Regions from separate parts of the Rhizobium sp. BT-226 genome, predicted to be linked through region 2. Evidence: predicted binding sites of a transcription regulator. Region 2 holds the regulator's gene; each other region holds the start of a gene.

Region 1 (5,891 bases), on a different contig from region 2:
TCGAAATCCTCGAACGGACGGCCGAAATCCTTTTTCCGCGCGGCCTCGATTTCGTCCATGATTGCAGCAAATTCATCGTCTACCGCGTTTTCGCTGACGAAAGCGGCACGTATCGCGTCATACGCCGACAAAGTCTCGGGCTTTGCTTCGGCTTTTCTTTTCAGTGCTTCGCGCAAAAGCTCCTTGGCCTCGTCAGAAAGACTGTTTCCGCTGCGCTGGGCCGATTGCGCAATGTCTCGCTTCAATGCTTCGGAAATGTTTCTGATCAGAAAATCACCCATTCGGCACCTCACTATGATATCAATGATATCATAGTGTCTCGCCAATGAATTTTCAACGCCGCGTCAGAGCGCCTTCGACTTCGCCGCCTTGGTGAATTTCTTGATCACCATCTCCCGCTTCAGCCGCGAAATATAGTCGATGAAGAGCACGCCGTTCAGGTGGTCGATCTCGTGCTGCAGGCAGGTGGCGAGCAGGCCGTCGGCTTCCACGGTCTGTTCCTTGCCGTTTCGGTCGAGATATTTGACCGAGACGACAGCCGGGCGCTCGACCTCGGCATAATAGTCCGGAATCGAAAGACAGCCTTCCTCATAGACGGAGCGCTCGTCGGAGGATTTGACGATCTCCGGATTGATGAAGACCTGCGGCTGCTTTTCCTCGCCTTCGCGCGAGATGTCGATAACGAGCATGCGGCGCGGCACGCCGATCTGGATCGCCGCAAGGCCGATGCCCGGCGCGTCGTACATGGTTTCCAGCATATCGTCGGCAAGACGCTGCAGGTCGGAGTCCACCCGCTCGATCGGCTTGGACAGCTGGCGGAGAACGGGATCGGGAAGAATGATGAGTGGCTTGATGGTCATGGCGTTCCCATAACCCATCTTTTCCGACTATGGAATTATCCGGCAGGCGGGGAATACGCTTTTTTGCATCCCCGCCCGGAATTTCGCCATATTCCCCTCAGGCTGCCCGGAGGGCCGCACCGGCTGAACGGCCCTCCGGCCGGGCGCGGAAGCGCCGCAGCAGCTCGATCAGGGTCTCCACCTCATCCTTGAGGCGGCGGGTTTCCGCTGAAGAGTGCTCGACCATGTCCGAATTCTGCTGGGTGATCGCACCCATGTTGCGGACGGCGATGCTGACCTCGTTGACGCCGGTCGCCTGATCGCGGGCGGCGGCGGCGATATCGGCGACGAAACGGTTGATGATGTCGATGCGGCTAATCATGTCGTTCAGCGCCTCGCCGGTGCTGGAGACGATGCCGACGCCCTGATTGACCTGTGTCGAGCTCTGCGAGATCAGGTTCTTGATCTCCTTGGCCGCTTCCGCGGTGCGCTGGGCGAGCTGGCGGACTTCCTGGGCGACGACGGCAAAACCCTTGCCGGCATCGCCGGCACGGGCCGCCTCAACGCCGGCGTTCAGCGCCAGCAGATTGGTTTGGAAGGCGATCTCATCGATGACGCCGATGATCTTGGAGATCCCGGTCGAGGATTTCTCGATGCCGGCCATCGCCGAGACGGCGCTGGTGACGAGTTCGCCGGAGTTCTTCGCCTTCTCTTGCGTCTCGCGCACGGCGTCCGACGCCTTCTCGGCATTGGCGGCCGTCTGGCCGACGCTGACAGAAAGCTGCTGCAGGGCGGCCGAGCTCTCCTCGACGCCTGCCGCCTGCTGCGCAGTGCGCAGCGCCAGATCGTTGGTTGCCTTGGAAATGACGTCGGCGCCGCTCATGATATGGCCTGAGGTCTCACGCACGGAGGCAAAGGACTGGCTTAGCGCCCTGACGGCGCGGTTGTAATCCTCGGCCATCTGCCGGAAATTGCCCGGCAGATCGGACGGCAGGGTGGCCTCGAGATCGCCGTTCGACAGCGCTTCCAGGCCGCGGCGCAGCTGCTCCAGCGCGATCGCCTGGTCGGATTCGGCCTGAGCGCGTTCCTCCTCCAGTGCCTGACGCTTGGCTTCGAGCGTCTCGAGATAGACCGAGATGGAATAATCCATGTCGAGCATGCCGGCCTTGATGACGGCCGACAGCTCCTCGGCCAATGCCTTGCCCTCTCGGCGCGCGAAGATCGACGGCCATTGCTTCTCCATGATGCCCTTGACTAGTTCGGACATGACGATGGCGTAACCGCCAATATACCAGCGCGGCTCCAGCCCGATACGGGCATGGGTGCGGCCGACCGCGGTCACGCCGTTGACATAGCTCTCGTCGAACGCGCCGCCGGCGAGATTGGCCCAATGGTCCTGCTGGCGCTTCTTGGCGTGGCCGACATGGTTCTTATCGGCGAAGAAGCCCGCGACAGCCGGGGTCTTGGCGATCTTGGCGTAGAATTTATCGAGGGCGCCACCGATCAGCTCTGATATGACCGGGCGCAGATCCCGCATCGACTTGCGCGCTGCCTCATCCAGTTCGATGAAATCGAGGCGCTGCCTGAGGGCACTGTCGGTCTGCTGGGCGGTCATGGAGATCTCTGTACTTGGCGCGACGCGCGCGGGAAGGAATTTCTGCGCCGCAGGTTTTGGCCAATATGGTTGAGCAATCGTTAAATCGGACGACGATTTCTTCTGCCCCGAGCGAGGAAGAGCGGTCGCTTGCGAGGATATTGAGGCCCACCCATTCCGTTCACGTTTTGATCTATATATCGCCATTTCTTCTGTTATGCTTGCGGCATGACCATCCATTCCGAATCGCTCTCTCTTGCCCTTGCCTCGATCAGCCCGGCCATGCTGGCGCTTATCGGCGCCGTTCTCGCCGCCCTCGCCCTGCTGGTGATCGTGCTTCTGCTGCGCGGCGCCAGCCTTCGCCGCGAGCAGGCGGAGGAAGCGAGCTTTCGTGCTCAGGAAAACGAAGCGCGGATGGCCGAGCTTTTGAAGATCCAGGCGGAGATGCAGGGCCGCATCGCGGCGATGACCGAGGTCTTCGGCGCACGGCAGAGCGAACTCAACCAGACGATCAGCCAACGCCTCGACGGCATGTCGCAGCGCGTCAGCTCGACGATCACCGAGCAGACGAAATCGACGCATGAGAACCTGCAGCGGCTGCAGGAGCGGCTGGCGGTCATCGATGCCGCGCAGAACAATATCCAGACGCTCGCCAAGGATGTCGTCGGGCTGCAGGCCATTTTGTCCAACAAGCAGACGCGCGGCGCCTTCGGCCAGTCCAGGATGGAAACGATCGTCGCCGACGGTCTGCCGATGGGCGCCTACGCCTTCCAGCAGACGCTGTCCAACGGTTCGAGGCCGGACTGCACGATCCGCATGCCGAACGGCGCGCCGCCGCTGGTGATCGACGCGAAATTTCCGCTCGAAGCCTGGAACGCGATCCGCGACGCCGGCAGTCCCGAGGCCGGCAAGATCGCCGGCCAGCAGTTCCGCCGCGACATGGAGGTCCACATAAGGGACATTTCCGAGAAATATCTGATCCAGGGCGAAACCCAGGATACGGCCTTTCTCTTCGTGCCGTCAGAATCGATCTTCGCCGAGATCCACGAGCACTTCGAGCCGGTGGTGCAGAAGGCGCATCGCGCACGCATCGTCATCGTCTCGCCGTCGCTGCTGATGCTGTCGATCCAGGTCATCCAGGCCGTGCTTAAGGACCAGCGCATGCGGGCGCAGGCGCATCTAATCCAGGGCGAAGTGGCGATCCTGATGGACGATCTCAGCCGCCTCGATGAGCGGGTGCGCAAACTGCAGGGCCATTTCGCCATGGCGCAGAAGGATATCGACATGGTGGTCACGTCAGCCGACAAGCTCACCAAGCGCGGCGCCAGGATCGAAGCGCTGGAATTCGAGGCGGGGGGCGGCGATGCAAAAACCGCCCGCGACGGCGAAGCCGCGGTCAAATCGGTCGAAAGCCGCACCGGCCTTCTCAAGCTCCGGGTGGTTGACGAGGAGTGACCGCTTCGGGCAGTGTCTCGCCCGCATGAAGCACTAGGAGCATGATGTCGTGCGAAAACCGATCACACTTTTCGGCATCATGCTCTAGAAGACGGGACACATTCATGATCACAGTTTTCGGGTCCATCAACATGGATCTCATCGCCACGACCGAGCGCCTGCCGAAGCCCGGCGAGACGGTGGCCGGCAACGGCTTTGCCACGGCCGCCGGCGGCAAGGGCGCCAACCAGGCGCTGGCAGCGCGCCGCGCCGGACGTTACGTGCATATGGCCGGCGCCGTCGGCAAGGATGCCTTCGCTGCGGAGGCGCTTGCCCTGCTCGATGATGCAGGCACCGACCTTTCTCTGATCAAACATGTCGACGGTCCCACAGGTACGGCGCTGATCCTTGTCGGCGGCGACGGCGAAAACATGATTGCCGTCGTTCCCGGCGCCAATGGCTTCGTCGCGCCCGCCGATGCCGAGACGGCGATCGGCCGCATGAACGAAGGCGATATCCTGATGCTGCAGCTCGAAGTGCCGGCTGCCGCCGTCGAACGCGCGCTGTCGGCCGCCCGCGCCAAGGGCGTCACCAGCATCCTCAACCTCGCGCCGCTGATCCCCGATGCGGCCCGCCTCGGCCGGCTCGCCGATATCGTCATCGCCAACGAGACCGAGTTCGAGCGGCTCGCCGGGCAGGAGGGCATGGACGCCGCAGCGCGCGAGGCCGCCCTTGTGCGCCTGCATGCGGAGACGGGCCAGACGCTGATCGTGACGCTCGGCGCCGACGGGGTCATCGCCATCCGCGACGGTGCAATTTCACGAGCGCAGGGTCTCAAGATCGAACCTGTCGATACGGTTGGCGCCGGAGACACTTTCTGCGGCTATTTCGCCGCCAGCCTCGACGACGGCCTCGATTTTGTCTCGGCGCTACGCCGTGCGGCGGTTGCCGGTTCGCTCGCATGCCTCAAGGCCGGGGCGCAACCTTCGATCCCTTTGAGCGAGGAAGTCGCAGACAGGATATAGTCCGCGTCTCTTTGCGAAGCCGCCGGCAAAACTCCCTGTAATTCAGGGCGTTCCGGCGATTTTCTTGGCCCCGTTCGATAGAGTTTCATTCAAATTTAAGAGATTTCCGGCGATGTTCCTCATGGCCGCCGGCGCCTCCCTCCTTCTGGAATCCGGCCGTCACTGCATAATTCCTTAAATCGGAATCGATTTAAGGATAAAATTATGCAGCGTTTCAAAGTGCTACAGCGTCCTTTGCGCGTCTGAAAAGACGCGCGGCGCTGTAGGCGGCGGCTCCATGACGGGGCGAAGCCTTTGCTCCTGCGCCGGAGAATGCCCGTTCGGCGCATCCTTGCCCGAGGACCCCATGTTCATTTTTCGCATGAAATCGCTTGCCGCGAAACTCATCGTCATCACCGGCATCGCCATCGCACTTGTTCTCATCGTTTCGAACTTTTTCCTCATCGGGCAGACCCGGGATCGCGTCCAGACGCTGACCATGGATCAGGCCAACCTCGAAGCAAAATCGATCGCCAATGAAATCGCCGCCAATGTCGGCGAGCTTGCCAGCGCCGCGCGCACCATGTCGGGCGTCATCGGCCGCGGCCATGAAGGTAAGTCGCTCGATCGCAAGGGCATGATCAATGTGCTGAAGGCCAATCTCGAGCAGAATGCCTTCGCCTTCGGCAGCTGGTTCTGCGAGCAGCTCGGCGCGCTTGACGGCAAGAGCACCGAGATCGCCAACAACAATGACGAAGGCACGAACAAGAATGGCGCCTTCACGCCTTACTGGTCGAAGACCAAGGACGGCGGCATCCAATATTCGACCTTCGACAATGATTATACCGCCGCATGGTGGAAGCTCGCCGCCGACAGCGGCAAGGGCGCGATCACCACGCCCTATATGGCCGAAGGAACCGACGTGCCAACGCTGCTGACCTCGATTGCCTATCCGGTCATGTCTGATGGTAAGATGATCGGCGTCGGCGGCGTCGACATTTCGCTGAAGTCGCTGACCGA
Region 2 (5,891 bases):
TGCGCGATCCAGCCGACGGTGCGGGCGAGCGCGAAGAGCACGGTGAACATGGTCGTGGGAAAGCCCAGCGCCTTCAGCGTGATGCCGGAATAGAAGTCGATGTTCGGATAGAGCTTCTTCTCGATGAAATATTCGTCGGTGAGCGCGATGCGCTCCAGCTCCATCGCCACTTCGAGCAACGGATCGTCCTTGATGCCGAGTTCGCCGAGCACTTCATGCGTCGTCTTCTGCATGATCTTGGCGCGCGGATCGTAGTTCTTGTAGACACGGTGACCGAAGCCCATCAGGCGGAACGGATCGTTCTTGTCCTTGGCGCGGGCGACATATTCCGGAATGCGATCGACCGTGCCGATTTCGTTCAGCATGTTGAGGGCTGCTTCGTTGGCGCCGCCATGCGCGGGACCCCAGAGGCAGGCAATGCCGGCGGCGATGCAGGCGAACGGGTTGGCGCCCGACGAACCGGCGAGACGGACGGTCGAGGTCGAGGCGTTCTGCTCATGATCGGCATGCAGGATGAAGATGCGGTCCATGGCGCGGGCAAGCACCGGATTGACCACATATTCCTCGCAAGGCACGGCAAAGCACATGCGCAGGAAGTTCGAGGCGTAGTCGAGGTCGTTCTTCGGATAAACGAAGGGCTGGCCGATATGGTATTTGTAGGCCATGGCGGCAAGCGTCGGCATCTTGGCGATCATGCGCAGGCTGGCGACCATGCGCTGGTGCGGATCGGTGATGTCGGTGGAGTCGTGATAGAAGGCCGACAGCGCGCCGACGCAGCCGCACATGACGGCCATCGGATGCGCATCGCGGCGGAAGCCGGTGAAGAAGCGGCTCATCTGCTCGTGCACCATGGTGTGGTGCGTGACGCGGTAATCGAAATCCTTCTTCTGCACGGTGGTCGGCAGTTCGCCGTAAAGCAGCAGATAGCAGACCTCGAGGAAGTCGCCGTGCTCGGCGAGCTGCTCGATCGGATAGCCGCGATGTAAGAGGACACCTTCGTCGCCGTCGATGTAGGTGATTTTCGATTCACAGGATGCGGTCGAGGTAAAACCCGGATCGTACGTGAAGGAAGCCGTGTTCTTGTAGAGGGCACCGATATCGATGACGCTCGGGCCGATCGTGCCGCTTTTGACAGCAAGGTCGACAGACTTGTCACCGATTTTTATTGTAGCGCTTTGATCCGTCATGCTGATCCTCCGAAATGGCGGTGGCGCCATAAAAGCGCCATAGGGGTTAAGCGTCCTCACCGATAGCTATATGATCGCGAAGCTAATGCCAAGTTACCGTGATGGCATTTTGTGCATTGCGGTATCACCTTTTAGGCACTGCAGCGATGAGCCGCATGCATATCGGAAGCCGATGATTCGACTGGTCTTTTGGCGCTCGCGATTTTCCCTCATATTTCAATCGATTATGCTTGCCGGATTTGATTGGAGGTTGCATTCTGGCCGCCTTCGCAGCCGGGCTTGGGCGGTTCATGCAGGAGTTGACGACAGTCGAATTGCGGCCGGAAGCGGGCGAAGGCCCTGCCGACTCCTCCAGTTTTTCACCACCTGTCGTGGTGACGCGAGCGACAAGGACGCAGTCGGAGACACCATTGCGCCACCGGCTGCCGGCCGCAGCCTCGCAATTGCTGCGTGCCGGCATGCGCATGCTGGGCGAGGAGGTAGACCATGGCCGCCTGCTGCTGTTTTCGCCGGTCTTCCTCGGCGCCGGGTCAGCCGGCTGGTTTCTCGCGGCATCGGATTTTCCTCTCGTTGCATCACTGCTCTGCCTGTTGGCGCTGACCGTGGCGGTTCTCATCGCCGGCCGCAGCCGGGCGGCAGTGCGGGCAACGCTGCTGGCGCTTTCACTCGTGGCCTGCGGCATGGTCACGGCGCAGTTCGAGAGCCGGCGGGCTTCCACCGTGATCCTCGATTCCGCCGTGACGACGACGGTGACCGGCCGTGTCGAGCGGCGCGAAGGTGATGATCGCGGGCGGTGGCGCTACATTCTTGCCGTTACCGGCACTGAGGCGCCACAGGTGAAGCGGCCGCCGGACCGCATCACCGCAATCGCCCGCGGCGCGGACGTGGCCTTCGAGATCGGCGATATCATCACTGGCAGAGCGCGGCTGACGCCGCCGGCAGGCCCAGCGCTTCCCGGGCTCAACGACTTCTCCTTCGGTGCCTATTTCGATGGCATCGGCGCCAACGGCTTCTTCTACGGTGCGCCGACGAAGGTCGATGTGCAGGCAGGTCCGCAGGCGGCCAGATCGACGACCGAAGCGCTGCTGGAATGGCTCTACCGGCTGCGCAGCGGTATCGGCGACCGCATAAGGTCGATCCTGCCCGGCGACACCGGCGCTTTTGCCGCTGCTCTGGTGACGGACGAGCGGCGCGCCATCTCGGATGCGACGACGGAAGCGCTGCGCCAGTCCGGTCTGGCGCATATCATCGCCATCTCCGGTCTCAACATGGCGCTGTCGGCCGGAATCTTCTTCGTCGGCTTGCGGATGCTGCTCAGCCTCTTTCCCGGTGTCGCCGAGGCCTATCCGACGAAGAAGATTGCCGCCGCCGGCGCGCTCATCACCGTCACCGCCTATTTCCTGATCTCCGGCTTTGCGGTCTCTGCCGAACGCGCTTTCATCATGATGGCCATTATGTTGATCGCCGTCTTCTTCGACCGGCCGTCGATCAGCCTACGCAATGTCGCTCTCTCCGCGCACGTCATCATTGTCATTTCGCCGTCCGAGGTCTTGGGTCCGAGCTTCCAGATGTCTTTTGCCGCCACATTGGCGCTGGTCTCTGGCTATCAGCTGTGGAAGGATCGGCGGGTCCGCGAAAACGCTTTCCTGAAGCTGCCGATCATCAGGCCCTTCGTTACCGTTGCGGGCTTCTTCGGCGGCGTCTTCCTGACCTCGTTGATCGGCGGTTTTTCCACCGCGCTGTTTTCGATCGAGCATTTTCATCGCCTGACCGCCTACGGCCTGCCGGCAAATCTCGCGACAATGCCGATCATCTCCTTCATCATTATGCCGGCCGGCTTGCTGGCAATGCTGCTCATGCCTTTCGGCTTGGATGTTTGGGCCTGGAAGATCGTCGGATTCGGCCTCGATCTGGTGATCGCGGTCGCAAAGACGGTGTCCGGCTGGAATGGCAATATCGACGTCGGCCGCTTGCCCGCCTGGTATTTCACCGTCGCCGTGGCAGGCTTTCTGCTGCTGACGCTGCTCCGCACCCGGTTGCGCCATATCGGCACATCGATTATCGCGGTCGCGACGCTCATCCTGCTGCTTCTGCCGGTTCCCCGGCCGCCGGATCTGGTGATTTCGGAGGATGGTAGTCTCGTCGCAATCGTCGAGGCGGCGGCAATGGCTTCCAACCGTGAAAGACCGCCGGATTTCATCTTCGACCAGTGGCAGAGAGCGCTGGTCCTGCAGAAGCATGATCCGCCGAAGATGCTGGACGGTCCTGCTATCCCGCCGGAGGGAGAAGATCGCCGCGTCGGGCTTTCCCGCGATCAGCAAAACGAAGCAAGGACCGCGATGCGGGCCGCCGCAGCGGGCGGTGACGCAAACCGCTTTTCCTGCGTCAAGAAGGCCTGGTGCACATCAAGGCTTGGCAATGGTCAGGTGGTAACCGTCATCGACAATGCCGCCTATCTAGGCTCGGCATGCGACGCCGCCGATATCGTCGTGACGTCGGTCCGCCTTCGCTTAAACAGCTGCCGCTCAGGCGCGACGCTCTTCACCGGTGAGACGCTTCGCAGGAGCGGTTCCATCGAGTTGCGCTTCACGGATGCCGGCCCGGAGGTCGCAACCGCATTCGATGCATTGTCGCGGCCATGGATGCGCCATCGCGCCTATGACTGGCGCAGCAACAGTTTTACCGAAACCGGCCTGGCCAATGTCAGTGATAGCGGCGAATGAGGCCGACGAGTTTGCCCTGTACCTTGACGCGGTCCGGCCCGAAGATCCGGGTCTCGTACGCCGGGTTGGCGGCTTCTAGCGCGATCGAGGCGCCCTTGCGCCGGAAGCGCTTCAGCGTCGCTTCCTCGTCATCGACGAGGGCAACGACGATATCACCGGGACTTGCAGTGCTGCCGTTGCGGATGATCACGGTGTCGCCGTCGAAGATGCCGGCGTCGATCATCGAATCGCCCTTGACCTCCAGCGCGTAATGTTCACCGGAGCCGAGCATGTCGGCCGGAACGACGATGTCGTGGGTGTTGTTCTGGATCGCCGAGATCGGAACACCGGCAGCGATTCGGCCCATGACCGGCACGGAGACCGAATTGCCGTTGTCGGCGACGGGCTTTGCAGGAGCAGGGGCGGCGACCGGCTGTGGCTTGCCGAGGCTGCCCTCGATGACGCTCGGCGAAAAGCCGCGCCGGGGCTGGATACTGGGGCTGTAGGCCTCCGGAAGCTTGATGACCTCGAGCGCGCGGGCGCGGTTCGGTAGGCGGCGAATGAAGCCTCTCTCCTCGAGCGCTGTAATCAAGCGATGAATCCCGGACTTCGAGGCGAGGTCCAGGGCATCCTTCATCTCGTCGAAAGATGGCGGAACGCCGGATTCCTTCATGCGCTCATGAATGAAGAGGAGAAGCTCCTGTTGTTTGCGCGTGAGCATCGACGTTGTGACCTCGTGATTGAAACAAATCCAGAACAGACACTATATGTTCCATATGTGTTCCGCAAGTAGCTAAATTTCCGTAAAACTTGGCGCCAACTCGTTGAGATTTTTATTTTCATTCGCCGGATTGGGACACAAGTCTTGTATTGAAGGTCGCGCTGCACATCTCTTGACCTTTCCAGGAGGGACATGATGAACGAGCATTCCGCCAAACCGCACCCGCTGGATCATGTCGTGCTGCCGGTCGTCAATATCGATCTGGCGCGCGAAAGGCTCGGCAAGCTCGGCTTCACCGTTGCCTCCGATGCGCGCCATCCCTTCGGAACGGAGAATGCCTGCGTCTTTTTTGCCGATAAGACCTATCTGGAGCCGCTCGGGGTTGCGAGCGTCGAGGAGAGCGAGGCATCGGCGCGGCAAGGCAATGTCTTCACTGCCCGCAACCAGGCCTTCCGCTTCCGCTGCGGCGAGGAGGGGCTTTCGGGACTGGCCTTCGGCAGCAAGGCTGGCGGCATCGATCATCAAAACTTCGTCGGCAACGGATCGAGCGCCGGCGAGATGCTGCAGTTCACCCGGCCGATGACGATGCCGGACGGTTCCGAGACGATCGCCGGCTTCAAGCTGGCTTTTGCCGGCGACCTGCGCGCGCCTGATCTCCTGCTTTTCACCGTCGAGCGCGTCAATCCGCTGCCGGCCGACCGCGCCGCGCTTGAAACACATGCCAATGGCGTCACCGGCATAGTCGAGATCGCGCTTTGCACGCCGGAGCCGGCCGCCTTCGCTGCCTTCGTCAGCCTTGCCGTGGCGCAATCGGCAGTCGAGAAAACCGGTTTCGGCGTCAATATCGCGGCATCGAATGCCAAAATCAGCCTGATGACGCCAGAAGGGCTGGAGGCCTATTTCGACATTGGTGGCTCATCCGCCGATCGCGGCCTACGCGGCCGGGCAATCCTCTTCACTGTCGCCGATCTTGCCGTGACAGAAGCGCATTTGGCTGCTAACGGGGTGACATACACGCGCAAGAACAACCGCATTCTGGTGAAGCCCGCGCCCGGGCAGGGCACGCTCTTCGCCTTCGAGGAAACACGATGAGCACTGATACGAATTCCGAAGTCAGGATCGGCGAAGGCCAAGGCCAGGTCACCTTTTCCAATACCGGCCGCCTGTCGCTGATTGCCGGTCCATGCCAGATGGAGAGCCGCGACCACGCCTTCATGGTTGCCGGCACGCTGAAAGAGCTTTGCGGAAAGCTCGGCATCGGCCTCGTCTACAAGAGCTCCT
Region 3 (5,891 bases), on a different contig from region 2:
CGGTGACCGACGCAATGACGCCGGTATGGATCACGGAGGCGACGTTGACGACGACGTTCGCACCGGCGGTCACCTCAAGGCTGTTGCCGCTGGGGTCGTTCTGCTCGACGGATGTTTGGGTATCGTCGGGCTCTTCCGGGAGCTTGGCGAGACCGCGATCGGGCAGGAAGTCGTCGAGGAGCGGTATATCGGTCTCGGCCTTGCCGTTGACATAGACTTTGTCGTCAATGGGTTCGGTGGTGACGAACTGATGCGTCACGTCGCTATCGGGCGAGGTAGCCCCGCTATCCTCGGTATTGTTCTCGGTATTTCGGGCATTCTGGATATAGCTTTTGAGATCCTCAGCGATCTTCAGCGCGCCATCATAGGTATCGGTGCGGTGGAGGCTTGCAAAAGGCGTGAAGATCTCGGCCTTGGTGCTGAAATCCGCCAGCCGCTCGATGACGAAACTCGTGTCTCGAGGCGCATGGACGCCGTCCGTCATATCGAGATAGTCGTCGTCATAGAGGGCGTTGACCTGGAGGACATGACTGATCGCCGAACCAGGCCCGGCAAAGACTGTCAGTTCCGGCTCATCCGTGAACACGATATCCGTAGGATCGCCGAAATGCGGTAACGGGATGTCCTTTCCGGCAATCGCCGCCAGCTTCTCGAGGCTCTCCTCGAAGACGCGGCCAAAATGGCGCGTCGGGCCAAATTCGATTTCGTAGCTGCCGCTTTTGTAAATGATGCCCGGATCGTAGTCCTTGAGCTGGAGATCGGAAGAGAAGGCGGCGGTAAAGGCATCCTGAACCGGCAGAGCCGGTCCATCCGCGCCCGGTCCTGCGCCTTCGGCATAGTTGGTGCGTAACCTCATCTCGTCGGTCGTCATCTCGAAGAGACCGATGAAGTGCGCAATGATTTCCGAAATCTTCTCGATATGCATGGTTCGGCCCTCCCATTCGAAATGACGATCGGCCTTGGAGGCACCCGCCGGAAGGCGTGGTGTGGTCGTCAAATCGTTTTCAAGCAGTCAAACTGCACCGGCTTGAGCCGGTGCAGTTCGTCTTGGTCGCTGGAGGTCAGTGTCAGGTGCCGGTATCCTCGCCGACGTCGGAGGCATGAGAATTGCCGCCGATGACGCTGGAGTCGACTGTGTTGCTGAGCAGGTTCGCACCCTGAACGAGCTCGAGGTGGAAGCCGGAATTGGCAAGGATCGCCGAAGCATCGGCCGCGCTCGAACCAGCGGCGTCGTCGCCGGCCTTGAGATCCCAGCCTTTGCCGTCCATCTCCATGCCTTCTGCGCTGTCGGCGGTGCCGCCATTGGCATTCAGGTGGTTCTGAGCGCCTGCATTGTCCATCTTGGTGTTCCAGGCGCTATCCTGGTCAGCCAGATGGTTCGCCTGGACGGCGCTGAAGCCGCTGTCATTGCCTCCGCCGGTCAGCGAATTGTTCAGGATGCTGTCGACGTCGAGCGTGAAGGAGAAGTCGTCCCCGAGGTTGAAGGTGAGGTCGTGTCCGGCAACGCCGAGGTTGGAGTCCTTGACGTCCTCGATGACGGCGAAGTCTGTGTCCGTCTTGTTGAAGCTGTCGGAGGTGTTGAAGCTGTCGGAGACCGTCTTCGTATCCGTCTCCGTCACGGTCTTGATATCGGTGTCGGTCACGGTCTTCGTGTCGGTGTCCGTGATCGTCTTGGTGTCGGTGTCGTTATCGCTGTACGACTTGCTGTCATAGCTCCAGTCGTAATCGGTCTTGGTGTCGGTATCGGTGATCGTCGTAGTCTTGGTGCTCGTATCGTCGTCCGACTTGTAGCTCCAGTCGTATTCGTTGTCTCGGTTGTCGCCGTTGTTGGCGGAGACATCGATCTCGGCCTTGACGTCCACGTCGACGCTGTTGTCTTTATTGTCGCGATTGTCGCCATTGGCGACGCCGACATAACCGGTCGAGCCGTCGTCGACTTCAGTTGAATTGACAGCGCTGTTGGCAAAGCCGTCGGCAAGCGCCCCGGCCTTCGTGATTTCGATATCGTCAGACATTCAAGTTTCTCCAGAAAAAAACCGGAGCAGCTTTTCGAAATCCCTCTCATCTCAAATGGGATTTTACGCGCGCTCGCTCCGATGCGGTTAACATCGGCAGATGTATTCGATACTGATCATCTGCAGCTTCTTCGCGATTTGTTGATCAAACCGTTGGTATTGGGAGCGTACGTACTCAGTACAAGGCCGCACATATCCGGCTCCGAATCCTGAAAAGGATAGGGAGTAGTCAGGTGTTCTTTTCGTTGAGTTGCCCTATATGGAGGCCGTGTATCAAAAACGCATGCCGATACATGGCTTTTCCATGCCGCCACTTGGACGACGACCACAGAATGCTGGAAAGAATGTGGATCCGATAGATACCAATTCGGGCTAAGGCCGATTTGCCACGTCCGGCTAGCCCCTGTCGTTGGAGCGTTGAGACTTCTTCGGCCGGGGCGTCGCTAAGCTGCGAGAATCCAGGACTTCCGGCATTCGCCGCTGGGCTGAGGAGCAGCTTTCGACGTCTGCCTGTCTCATATCCGACACTTCATGCATGACGAAAATATAACAATCTGTACTGAAATATTACATTCAGCTCTCATCTATAGTGAGCGCAAATATAGCCTCGAAGTATATATCGCAGTAAGAATGCAACCAATGCTTGGTATCGTATCGTTTTTAGTCCGCTAAAACTAATTATTTTGGGCCATTTCCTTCCTTCTCAATCCGTATTAACATAATTAAGAAATGTCTAAAAAATAAAGCGATGACATCCGGGGTCGGCATTTCTTACTATCTAATACCCGCCATCGCACCAAGTTGAGTAAAGTGTAACGCTAGGGGAGGCGTATATGTTCATGACAGGCTCAGGAATGGAGAATGCGGACCAGGGAAGGAAGTTGAGTTCGTCCGGAGATACTATACTAGTGGTGGCCAAGGCGGATCTGTTTTCAGAATGCATGGTAGAAGCACTGGCAAAGAAATTTCCGAACTGTGAAGTGGCAAGCATAACGAGTACAAAGCCGATACTGGAAAAAGATGCCGGCGATCTGAAACTCGTTTTATTCTATCATATACCCGGCCCGGAGCTTCATGAAGCGCTGCAGGCTGCCCGCGAAAACCACCCTGAAACCTCGATCGGACTTGTCGTCGAAGCTATCGACATGCTCGAGCCCTATGTCAGCCGGCTGGTAGAAGCGCGGATCATCGATGGCGTCCTGCCACTCAACCTGCGGCTCGATGTCTTCATGGCTGCAGTGGATCTGCTGATGAAGGGCGGCGAACATTTTCCGTCAGCACTTCTCAATCGTCTTACCAACAAAAACGCCCAGCTGGAGCCTTCGCTCTATCAGACAAAATCGGTCGATGCGGCCCGCAGCAATGCGCTCAAGCTGAGACGCGACAGCATGTCCGCTTTGACCACCCGGGAGGTTCAGATCCTGGATCTCATATGCAAGGGCACGCAGAACAAGATCATTGCCGACAAGCTGCATCTTTCCGAAAATACCGTGAAGGTTCACGTCCGCAACATCTACAAGAAGATGAACGTCCGAAACCGCACGGAAGCTGCATCCCGTTTCTTCAACGAGCATCCCGCCGGTGATGACGATATGTCCGGCCGTTGGCGCAATTGATCTGACGCTTTTGCTTTAGATCGAGGGGCGCGCAAAGCAGCGCGATTTCTGTCCGAAGCCGCTTGGAGAGCAGATATAGGGCGCCGAGCCATGATAGGCTACGGTGCGGACCGTTGCCCCCGCCGGGCGCGCGGCCCGATTTGCCGGATAGGCATAGGCTTTGGAAACGCGCGGCGCCTCGACCACGGCGATATTCTTCTTCGCGACGACCGCGATATCGTCGCCGACGACCGTGCAGGCCGTCGGTCCGATCGCAAGAAGCGCCGTTCCCCAGGCAAACATCGCCGAGCGGATACGCCGGCCTTTCAGCTGCGCTGCATCTTGTTTTTTCAACATGCCAAAACCCCTCGCATATGGCGCTTCCGGATGCAAGACCGGCGGTGCAGTTGAGCTCGGCCAATCTCCCGCCTTCCCTTTTATATTAGCTGCATTGAGTGAAGCTTGAGCGGCAGGTGAAAGCTTTGTGGCGGAGAAGAGTTAAGTGTGATTAATCATTCGTTACCTTGAAGAATACTTGTGTAATTATTTTGGATACTAGAACGTTTTAAAGTTGACCTTCACGCTAATCGTCTTATTATTTGAGTAGTAAATCAGTTATCCCAAGAATAACTACAAGGTTATTCATATCTTAATAGGAGAGTTAACGAACATCCAGACGGATAGGGAAGAATTGAGGCGCATAAATAAATCAAAAGACTAAATACATGGGAAGGAGTTTGTAATGCGTAGTTTCGTTCCCAGCGAAGGCTATTCTGAAGTATCAGGCATACCGGTAGCACAAGCGTTGCGCACCGTTCTTGTGAATGGCGGGGGAGGTTTCCTCGGTTCACATCTCTGCGAGAGGCTTCTGCAGCGCGGCCACCGTGTCATATGCCTCGATAATTTTTCCACCGGCCGCCGTGCGAATGTCGATCACCTTGCGTCGAACACTCACTTCCACATCGTCGAGCATGATGTTCGCCAGCCCTTCGACATCGAAGCGTCGCTCATCTTCAATTTCGCCTCTCCGGCCTCTCCGCCCGACTATCAGCGGGATCCTGTGGGAACGCTGCTCACCAACGTGCTCGGCGCCGTCAACACGCTGGATTGTGCGCGAAAGACCGGTGCGATCGTCGTTCAGTCGTCGACGTCGGAGGTTTATGGCGACCCGATCCACACTCCGCAGCACGAATCCTATTGCGGCAATGTCAACCAGATCGGGCCGCGCGGCTGCTACGACGAGGGCAAGCGCAGCGCCGAAACCCTGTTTTTCGACTATCACAGGACTTATGGCGTCGACATCAAGGTCGGCCGCATCTTCAACACCTATGGACCGCGCATGCGCCTGGACGACGGGCGGGTGGTTTCCAACTTCATCGTGCAGGCCCTGCGCAACGCGGATCTGACGATCTATGGCGATGGTCAGCAGACCCGTTCTTTCTGCTATGTCGACGATCTCATCGAAGGTTTCCTGCGTTTTTCGGCTGCCGGCAGCGCCTGCAACGGCCCGATCAACCTCGGCAATCCAGCCGAAATGACCGTTCGGCGCCTGGCGGAAGTCATCCGGAACCTGACGAACTCGCGTTCCCGGATCGTCCACCTGCCTGCGGTCACCGACGACCCCCGTCAGCGGCGGCCGGATATTTCCCGGGCCATGGCCGAGCTGGGCTGGCAGCCCCGCATCGGGCTCGAAACCGGCTTGGCTCGCACCGTCGACTATTTCGACGGACTGCTCGCCGGCACAGAGAAGGCGGAGGTCGTATGAGATGCCCCGCTACATTCTCGTCACCGGCGGCGCCGGTTTCATAGGCAGTCATATCTGCAAAGCGCTGTCGCGCGCCGGCATGATCCCGGTTACCTACGATAATCTCTCGACGGGACATGCCGACAGTGTCCGCTGGGGGCCGCTCATCCGGGCGGAACTTGCCGATGCAGCCACGCTGCGCCGGACTCTTGAGGAGTTTTCGCCCGATTGCGTCATCCATTGTGGCGCCAATGCCTATGTCGGCGAATCCGTCGACATGCCCAGGAAATATTACCGGAACAACGTCGTCGGCAGTCTGACGCTGCTCGAGGCCTGCCTCGATCAGGATATCGACCGGATCGTCTTTTCGAGCAGCTGCGCCACCTATGGCGTTCCCGCCTCGCTGCCGATACGGGAGGAAAGCCCGCAGCACCCGGTCAATCCCTATGGGCGCACCAAGCTGATCTTCGAAATGGCGCTCGAGGATTTTGCCGCTGCCTACGGCATCCGCTTCGCCGCACTGCGTTATTTCAATGC
Region 4 (5,891 bases), on a different contig from region 2:
CGTCTCGGCGAACCGGAAGAGATCGCGCGCTGCGTCACCTTCCTCGTCTCCGACGACGCCGGCTTCATCACCGGTTCAACGCTCACGGCCAATGGCGGACAGTTCTTCGCCTAGGTATTTCTGTCTTCGAGTCGACGGTAGAGATTAGATTCAAAGCGACAGCGCGTCCGGCAGGACGCGCTATCGCTGTTTTTTGAACGTCTCGTGATGCCGGTTGTGGCCGGTGTAGTGGTGCGTTTTCGGAAAGATCAAGAGCGGCGGTCTGTGTTCGGACGTCGCTGTGGCCGAGCTCTGGCCGGCACTTTGCGTAGCGAAGGATCATCGGTGCCGAGGGCTGATATCGCGGTCGTCAGGAAAGCCGACGCGATGAGAACGGCGACGAGGGAATTCAGCAAAATCTGAATCATGGAAGCGTTTCCTTTCCGGTGCGCCGGGCGGCTGTGCCTGCCCGTTGCGCTCTGAAGGAAATATGTGCCTGCCCGTTGGGCGGTGGTAGGTTTGACTTTCGTAACCGATTGTCAACGTCTCGTTGACGGATGCGACCGGCAAAAGAAAACGGGCGCCGAAGCGCCCGTTGGGAGTCCGATATGCTTTGCCGATCAGTAGCGGCAACGGGCCTCGTAGCGGCGGCCGTAGCGGTCGCGATAGACGCAGTAGCCGCGGCGTTCGACCGACTGGCCGATCAGCGCGCCGGTCAAACCGCCGGCAACGGCGCCGACGGCGGCACCACCCCAGCTGTTGGTGACGGCACCGCCGATAACCGCGCCGGTGCCGGCACCGATCGCCGTACCTTGCTCGGTCGCTGTGCAGGATGCCAAGGCGCCGACGAGGGCACCAATAAGAACAATCTTCTTCATCATGTCGTAACTCCCCAGGTTAGTTGGGCTTTAGATGCGGCCCATTAGTACAAGGATAATGATAATCACGAGAACTAGCCCCAAACCGCCAGAAGGTCCATAGCCCCAGCCACGGCTGTAACCCCAATTCGGCAAGGCTCCGATCAAGAGCAGAATGAGGATAATAAGAAGTATCGTGCCAAGCATGGTGTGTTTCCTTCATTTCATCCGCAATTTGGATGGACGAGAAACACGTATTGGCGATTTTTGTTCCCGGTTAAGCTCCGGAAATGTGTCGAAGCCTGATTCACGGTTTAATTTCCGTCATCTCGTAAAAACGCCGCTATGGTTAAAAAGACATTTAAATACAATATGTTGCGGTGAACGAAGCGGGAAAATCGCGATGTCGCCGATTCGTCAGCGATTCGTTCCGTTTTTGATCGGCGCGCCACAATTGGCCGCCCTGACTTAACGCTGTCTGAATCCGGCGCCTGAAAGATTAATGCTGATACGACGAGGTGGAGCGAGGCGATCTGCCGCCAATGCGCATCTAGGGCCTGGACCTGATAAGGCTACCAGATGTGGCCGTGAACGAAAGGCGAAAATGCCAGCGTCAGCGATTCGTCTCCGATTCGTTCCGGCTTTGGTCGAGAGGTTAATTTCGGGCGGATTTTCGCCTGTTCGAGATCGGGCGAAGATCGTCACTTACGACGGCGAAAATGGGAACAGGAGAGAGTCTCGCGATTCAGCATTTAGTGGGAAAAAGTGATTCAAAATCAATACTTAGCCGTGAACAAAAGCTGAATCAGCCGGAGTCATCGATTCGTCGCTGATTCGTTCTCACGCTGTTCCGAATCGGAAATTCGGCCGTTCCGGGCGACTCGCAAAGGTCGCAATCCCCGAGGCATTTTGAAATCTGCCCTTGCGTTTGCGGCGGTAGCTGTCCATTTGTTGTCCAGCTCCCATCGAGGAGCCGAGATTTTCCTGGGGCCACCCCGCCTCATTTGCATGGACCCATGACACTGACTTCGCAGCCGATGATTCTGAGTGGGCGCGGTGTGACCGCGGTGCTCGGGCCGACCAATACCGGCAAGACCCATTATGCCATCGAGCGCATGGTCGCGCACGGGACGGGCGTGATCGGCCTGCCGCTCCGGCTGCTGGCGCGCGAGGTCTATACGCGGGTGGTCGAGAAGGTCGGCGCACAGAATGTGGCGCTGGTCACCGGCGAGGAAAAGATTTCGCCACCCACTGCGCGTTTTTCCGTCTGCACTGTCGAGGCGATGCCGCGCGAAACCAGAGCCGCCTTCGTCGCGATCGACGAGGTGCAGCTCGCCGGCGATCTCGAGCGCGGCCATATCTTCACCGACCGCATCCTGCATCTTCGCGGCCGCGAGGAAACGCTGCTGCTCGGCGCGGCGACGATGCGGCCGATCCTGCAGCAGCTCCTGCCCGGCATCACTATCGTCGAGCGGCCGCGGCTTTCGCATCTTTTCTATGCCGGGCAGAAGAAGATCACACGGCTGCCGCAGCGCTCGGCCATCGTCGCCTTTTCCGCCGACGAGGTCTATGCCATCGCCGAGCTCATCCGCAGGCAGCGCGGCGGCGCGGCGGTCGTGCTCGGCGCGCTCAGCCCGCGCACCCGCAATGCTCAGGTGGCGCTCTATCAGGCCGGCGACGTCGAATATCTGGTGGCGACCGATGCGATCGGCATGGGCCTCAACCTCGATGTCGATCACGTCGCCTTTGCCCAGGACCGGAAATTCGACGGTTACCAGTTTCGCAATCTCAATCCGGGCGAACTCGGCCAGGTCGCCGGGCGCGCCGGGCGGCATGTGCGGGACGGAACCTTCGGCGTCACCGGGCAAGTCTCGCCCTTCGACGAGGAGCTGGTGCAGCGCATCGAGGGCCACGAGTTCGACAACGTCAAGGTTTTGCAGTGGCGAACGACCGAGATGGACTTCTCTTCAATCGCATCGCTGCGCGCCAGCCTTGAGACGGGACCGCGCGTGCCGGGGCTGACGCGGGCGCTGCCTGCGGTCGACCAGCAGGCGCTGGAACAGCTTTCGCGTTATCCAGAGGTCATCGATCTCGCCGACAGGCCGGCGCGCGTCGAAAAACTTTGGGAGGCTTGCGCACTTCCCGACTATCGGCGTATCACCCCAGCACAACATGCCGATCTTATCTCGACCCTCTTTTCCGATCTCGTCCGCTATGGCACGGTGAATGAGCAGTTTCTTGCGGAGCAGGTTCATCGCTCCGATCGAACAGATGGCGAAATTGACACGCTTTCGGCGCGAATCGCGCAGATAAGGACCTGGACCTACGTTTCGAATCGGCCCGGTTGGCTTGCCGATCCGACACACTGGCAGGAAAAGACGCGGGAAATCGAAGATCGATTGTCCGACGCGTTACATGAAAGGTTGACGAAACGCTTTGTTGATCGCAGGACATCTGTGCTCATGAAGCGCCTGAGAGAGAATGCGATGCTGGAAGCTGAAATCAGTGTGAATGGCGATGTCTTCGTTGAAGGACATCATGTAGGGCAGTTGAGCGGATTCCGTTTCACGCCGGTGGCGGGAACGGACGGGCCGGATGCCAAGGCGGTTCAGGCTGCGTCGCAGAAGGCGCTCGGGCTCGAGTTCGAAGCCCGCGCGGCCCGGATGCATGCCGCCGGCAACAGCGATCTGGTGATCGGTTCGGATGGGCTGATCCGTTGGCTGGGCGACCCGGTGGCGCGGCTTTCGGGCAGCGATCACATCATGCGTCCGCGCGTGATTCTGCTGGCCGACGAGCAACTGACGGGCAATGCCCGCGATCATGTTGCCGCCCGCATCGAGCGCTTCGTCAATCATCATATCAGCACGGTGCTGAAGCCGCTCGACGATCTGTCGCGTGCCGAAGACCTGCAGGGTCTCGCCAAGGGGCTTGCCTTCCAGCTCGTCGAGAATGTCGGGGTACTGTTCCGCCGCGACGTGACCGAGGAGGTGAAGTCGCTGGACCAGGAGGCCCGTGCCTCCATGCGCCGCTACGGCGTGCGTTTCGGCGCCTATCATATCTTCGTTCCCGCACTTCTGAAGCCGGCGCCGGCCGAGCTCATCACGCTGCTCTGGGCGCTGAAGAACGACGGTCTCGACAAGCCGGGCTATGGCGATCTCATTCCCGTGCTTGCCGCCGGCCGCACCTCCGTGGTCACCGATCCGAGCTTCGAGCGGATGTTCTACAAACTCGCCGGCTTCCGTTTCCTCGGCAAGCGTGCCGTGCGTATCGACATCCTGGAACGGCTTGCCGATATCATCCGTCCGCTGCTGCAATGGAAGCCTGGTCAGAACAACCGTCCGGAGGGTGCTTATGATGGCCGCCGCTTCACGACGACGACGGCGATGCTGTCGATCCTCGGTGCGACGCTCGAGGACATGGAAGAAATCCTCAAGGGTCTCGGCTATCGCGCCGATGCCGTGAAGGCGGAAGAAGCATCGGTCCATCTTGCGGCGCAGGATGCGGCCTCAGTACCTGCCGCCAGTGCGCAAACGCCTGCGGAAGAGACAGCCGAGAAGGCCGATCACGACGATGCCGATGGCGCCGCGGAAGAGACTGCTGCCGAGCCATCCGTAACCGAGGCGGCTTCGGCGGTTGCCGACGCGCCCGTGGCGGAAGCGGTTGAAAGCCCCGCTCCGGCCGAAGCGATCGAGGCATCTGCTCCGGCGGAAGCCTCTGTTTCCGGGGAAACCTCCGCTCCTGTGGAAGCGGTATCGGCTTCCGGGGAAGCAGGATTTGCTCCTGGGGAAGCCGGCGAGCCGACGGAACCGAAGCCGGTTCTTCTGTGGCGTCTTGGCGGTCGCAACGACAATCAGCGCCAGGGGCGCGGCGGGCATGGCGAACGCCGTGGCGGCCAGGGCCAAGAGCGCGGTCAAAATCAGGAGCGCGGCGACCGCAATCGCCGGCCGGGCGGCGGTGAAGGCGGCGAGGGCAATCGCGGCGGCGACGGCCGCGACAACAATCGCCAGAACCGCGGCAAGGAAGGCGGTGGTCGCGATGGTGGCCGGCCGCAGCAGGCAAGAGGCGACCGCAACAACCAACCGCGTGGCGACCAGCCGCGCGGCGACCGGCAGGACCGTGGCGATCGCAAGGATCGCGGCGAGCGTAACGATCGCAACGACCGCAACAACAATCGTGGCGGCTCGCAGCCGTTACGCTTCGAGGCCAAGCCGCCGCGCAAGGAGAAGCCGATCGATCCGGATTCGCCCTTCGCCAAGCTCGCAGCTCTCAAGGAGCAGATGAAGAAGTAATCATGAGCGGGGAGACACAGCCGACAAGCGGTTCGCGCCAGCGCATCGACAAGTGGCTGTTCTTCGCGCGCATGGTGAAGTCGCGCTCGCTGGCGCAGAGCCATATCCAATCAGGCCATGTGCGCATCAACGGCGAGCGTTGCAACCATCCAAGCCAGATGGTCAAGCCGGGCGACCGTATCGAGCTGACGCTGGAGCGGCGCGATGTCGTTCTCGTCATGCGCCTTGCCGGCGAACGGCGGGGGCCATACGAGGAGGCGCGCCTGCTCTACGACGACCAATCCCCGCCGCCCGATGAGACAAAACGTCTCACGCCCTACGAGCAGGCGATCCGGGCCACCGGCACCGGCCGTCCGACCAAAAAGGAAAGACGTGCAATCGACAGGCTGATGTCGGACGAGGATTAGAAAACTCTGTCTGCAGCGGCGGCTTTTGCAGATCGTTTATCCTTGAAATCCGGCGCCAAAGCCGATAGGTCACTGACAACCTGCCGGAAGCGTGCTTGCCTCCCAAGCCTGCTCACGCTTTTCTTCCGGCACGGGGATAGGCGCGACGTTCCAGGTTGCCCGGCCCCATCCGCATGGAAATCCTGGAGTTCTTCATGACCTATGTCGTGACCGACAATTGCATCAAGTGCAAATACACCGATTGCGTGGAAGTCTGCCCTGTCGACTGCTTCTATGAGGGCGAGAATTTCCTCGTCATCCATCCCGACGAATGCATCGATTGCGGCGTCTGCGAACCTGAATGTCCCGCCGAGGCGATC

What was found. Region 2 encodes LexA, which represses DNA repair genes until DNA is damaged. Its sites were predicted from a motif close to TGTTCNNNNTGTGTTCNG; they were not measured.
Region 1: a site for LexA is predicted at 2,612-2,629, ahead of OIU37_RS17135 (DNA recombination protein RmuC). Genes of this name have one in related genera too.
Region 3: a site for LexA is predicted at 2,027-2,044, ahead of OIU37_RS19465 (fibrinogen-binding protein). Genes of this name have one in related genera too.
Region 4: a site for LexA is predicted at 1,672-1,689, ahead of OIU37_RS25475 (helicase-related protein). Genes of this name have one in related genera too.

The regions. Positions count from the first base shown of each region.
Region 1 is NZ_JAOYTI010000002.1:1,392,953-1,398,843, forward strand. Features, by position in the region: gene OIU37_RS17120 (plasmid stabilization protein) at 1-281, opposite strand, end outside; gene def (peptide deformylase) at 345-860, opposite strand; gene OIU37_RS17130 (globin-coupled sensor protein) at 958-2,454, opposite strand; gene OIU37_RS17135 (DNA recombination protein RmuC) at 2,662-3,888, shown strand; gene OIU37_RS17140 (ribokinase) at 3,993-4,892, shown strand; gene OIU37_RS17145 (methyl-accepting chemotaxis protein) at 5,239-5,891, shown strand, end outside.
Region 2 is NZ_JAOYTI010000001.1:279,223-285,113, forward strand. Features, by position in the region: gene gltA (citrate synthase) at 1-1,187, opposite strand, end outside; gene OIU37_RS01620 (ComEC/Rec2 family competence protein) at 1,478-3,910, shown strand; gene lexA (transcriptional repressor LexA) at 3,891-4,610, opposite strand; gene OIU37_RS01630 (VOC family protein) at 4,806-5,702, shown strand; gene kdsA (3-deoxy-8-phosphooctulonate synthase) at 5,699-5,891, shown strand, end outside.
Region 3 is NZ_JAOYTI010000002.1:1,861,864-1,867,754, reverse strand. Features, by position in the region: gene OIU37_RS19470 (hypothetical protein) at 1-925, opposite strand, end outside; gene OIU37_RS19465 (fibrinogen-binding protein) at 1,068-2,015, opposite strand; gene OIU37_RS19460 (response regulator transcription factor) at 2,849-3,631, shown strand; gene OIU37_RS19455 (hypothetical protein) at 3,647-3,967, opposite strand; gene OIU37_RS19450 (UDP-glucuronic acid decarboxylase family protein) at 4,353-5,375, shown strand; gene galE (UDP-glucose 4-epimerase GalE) at 5,377-5,891, shown strand, end outside.
Region 4 is NZ_JAOYTI010000004.1:195,461-201,351, forward strand. Features, by position in the region: gene OIU37_RS25460 (beta-ketoacyl-ACP reductase) at 1-114, shown strand, start outside; gene OIU37_RS25465 (YMGG-like glycine zipper-containing protein) at 600-860, opposite strand; gene OIU37_RS25470 (DUF3309 family protein) at 888-1,043, opposite strand; gene OIU37_RS25475 (helicase-related protein) at 1,853-5,125, shown strand; gene OIU37_RS25480 (RNA-binding S4 domain-containing protein) at 5,128-5,532, shown strand; gene fdxA (ferredoxin FdxA) at 5,727-5,891, shown strand, end outside.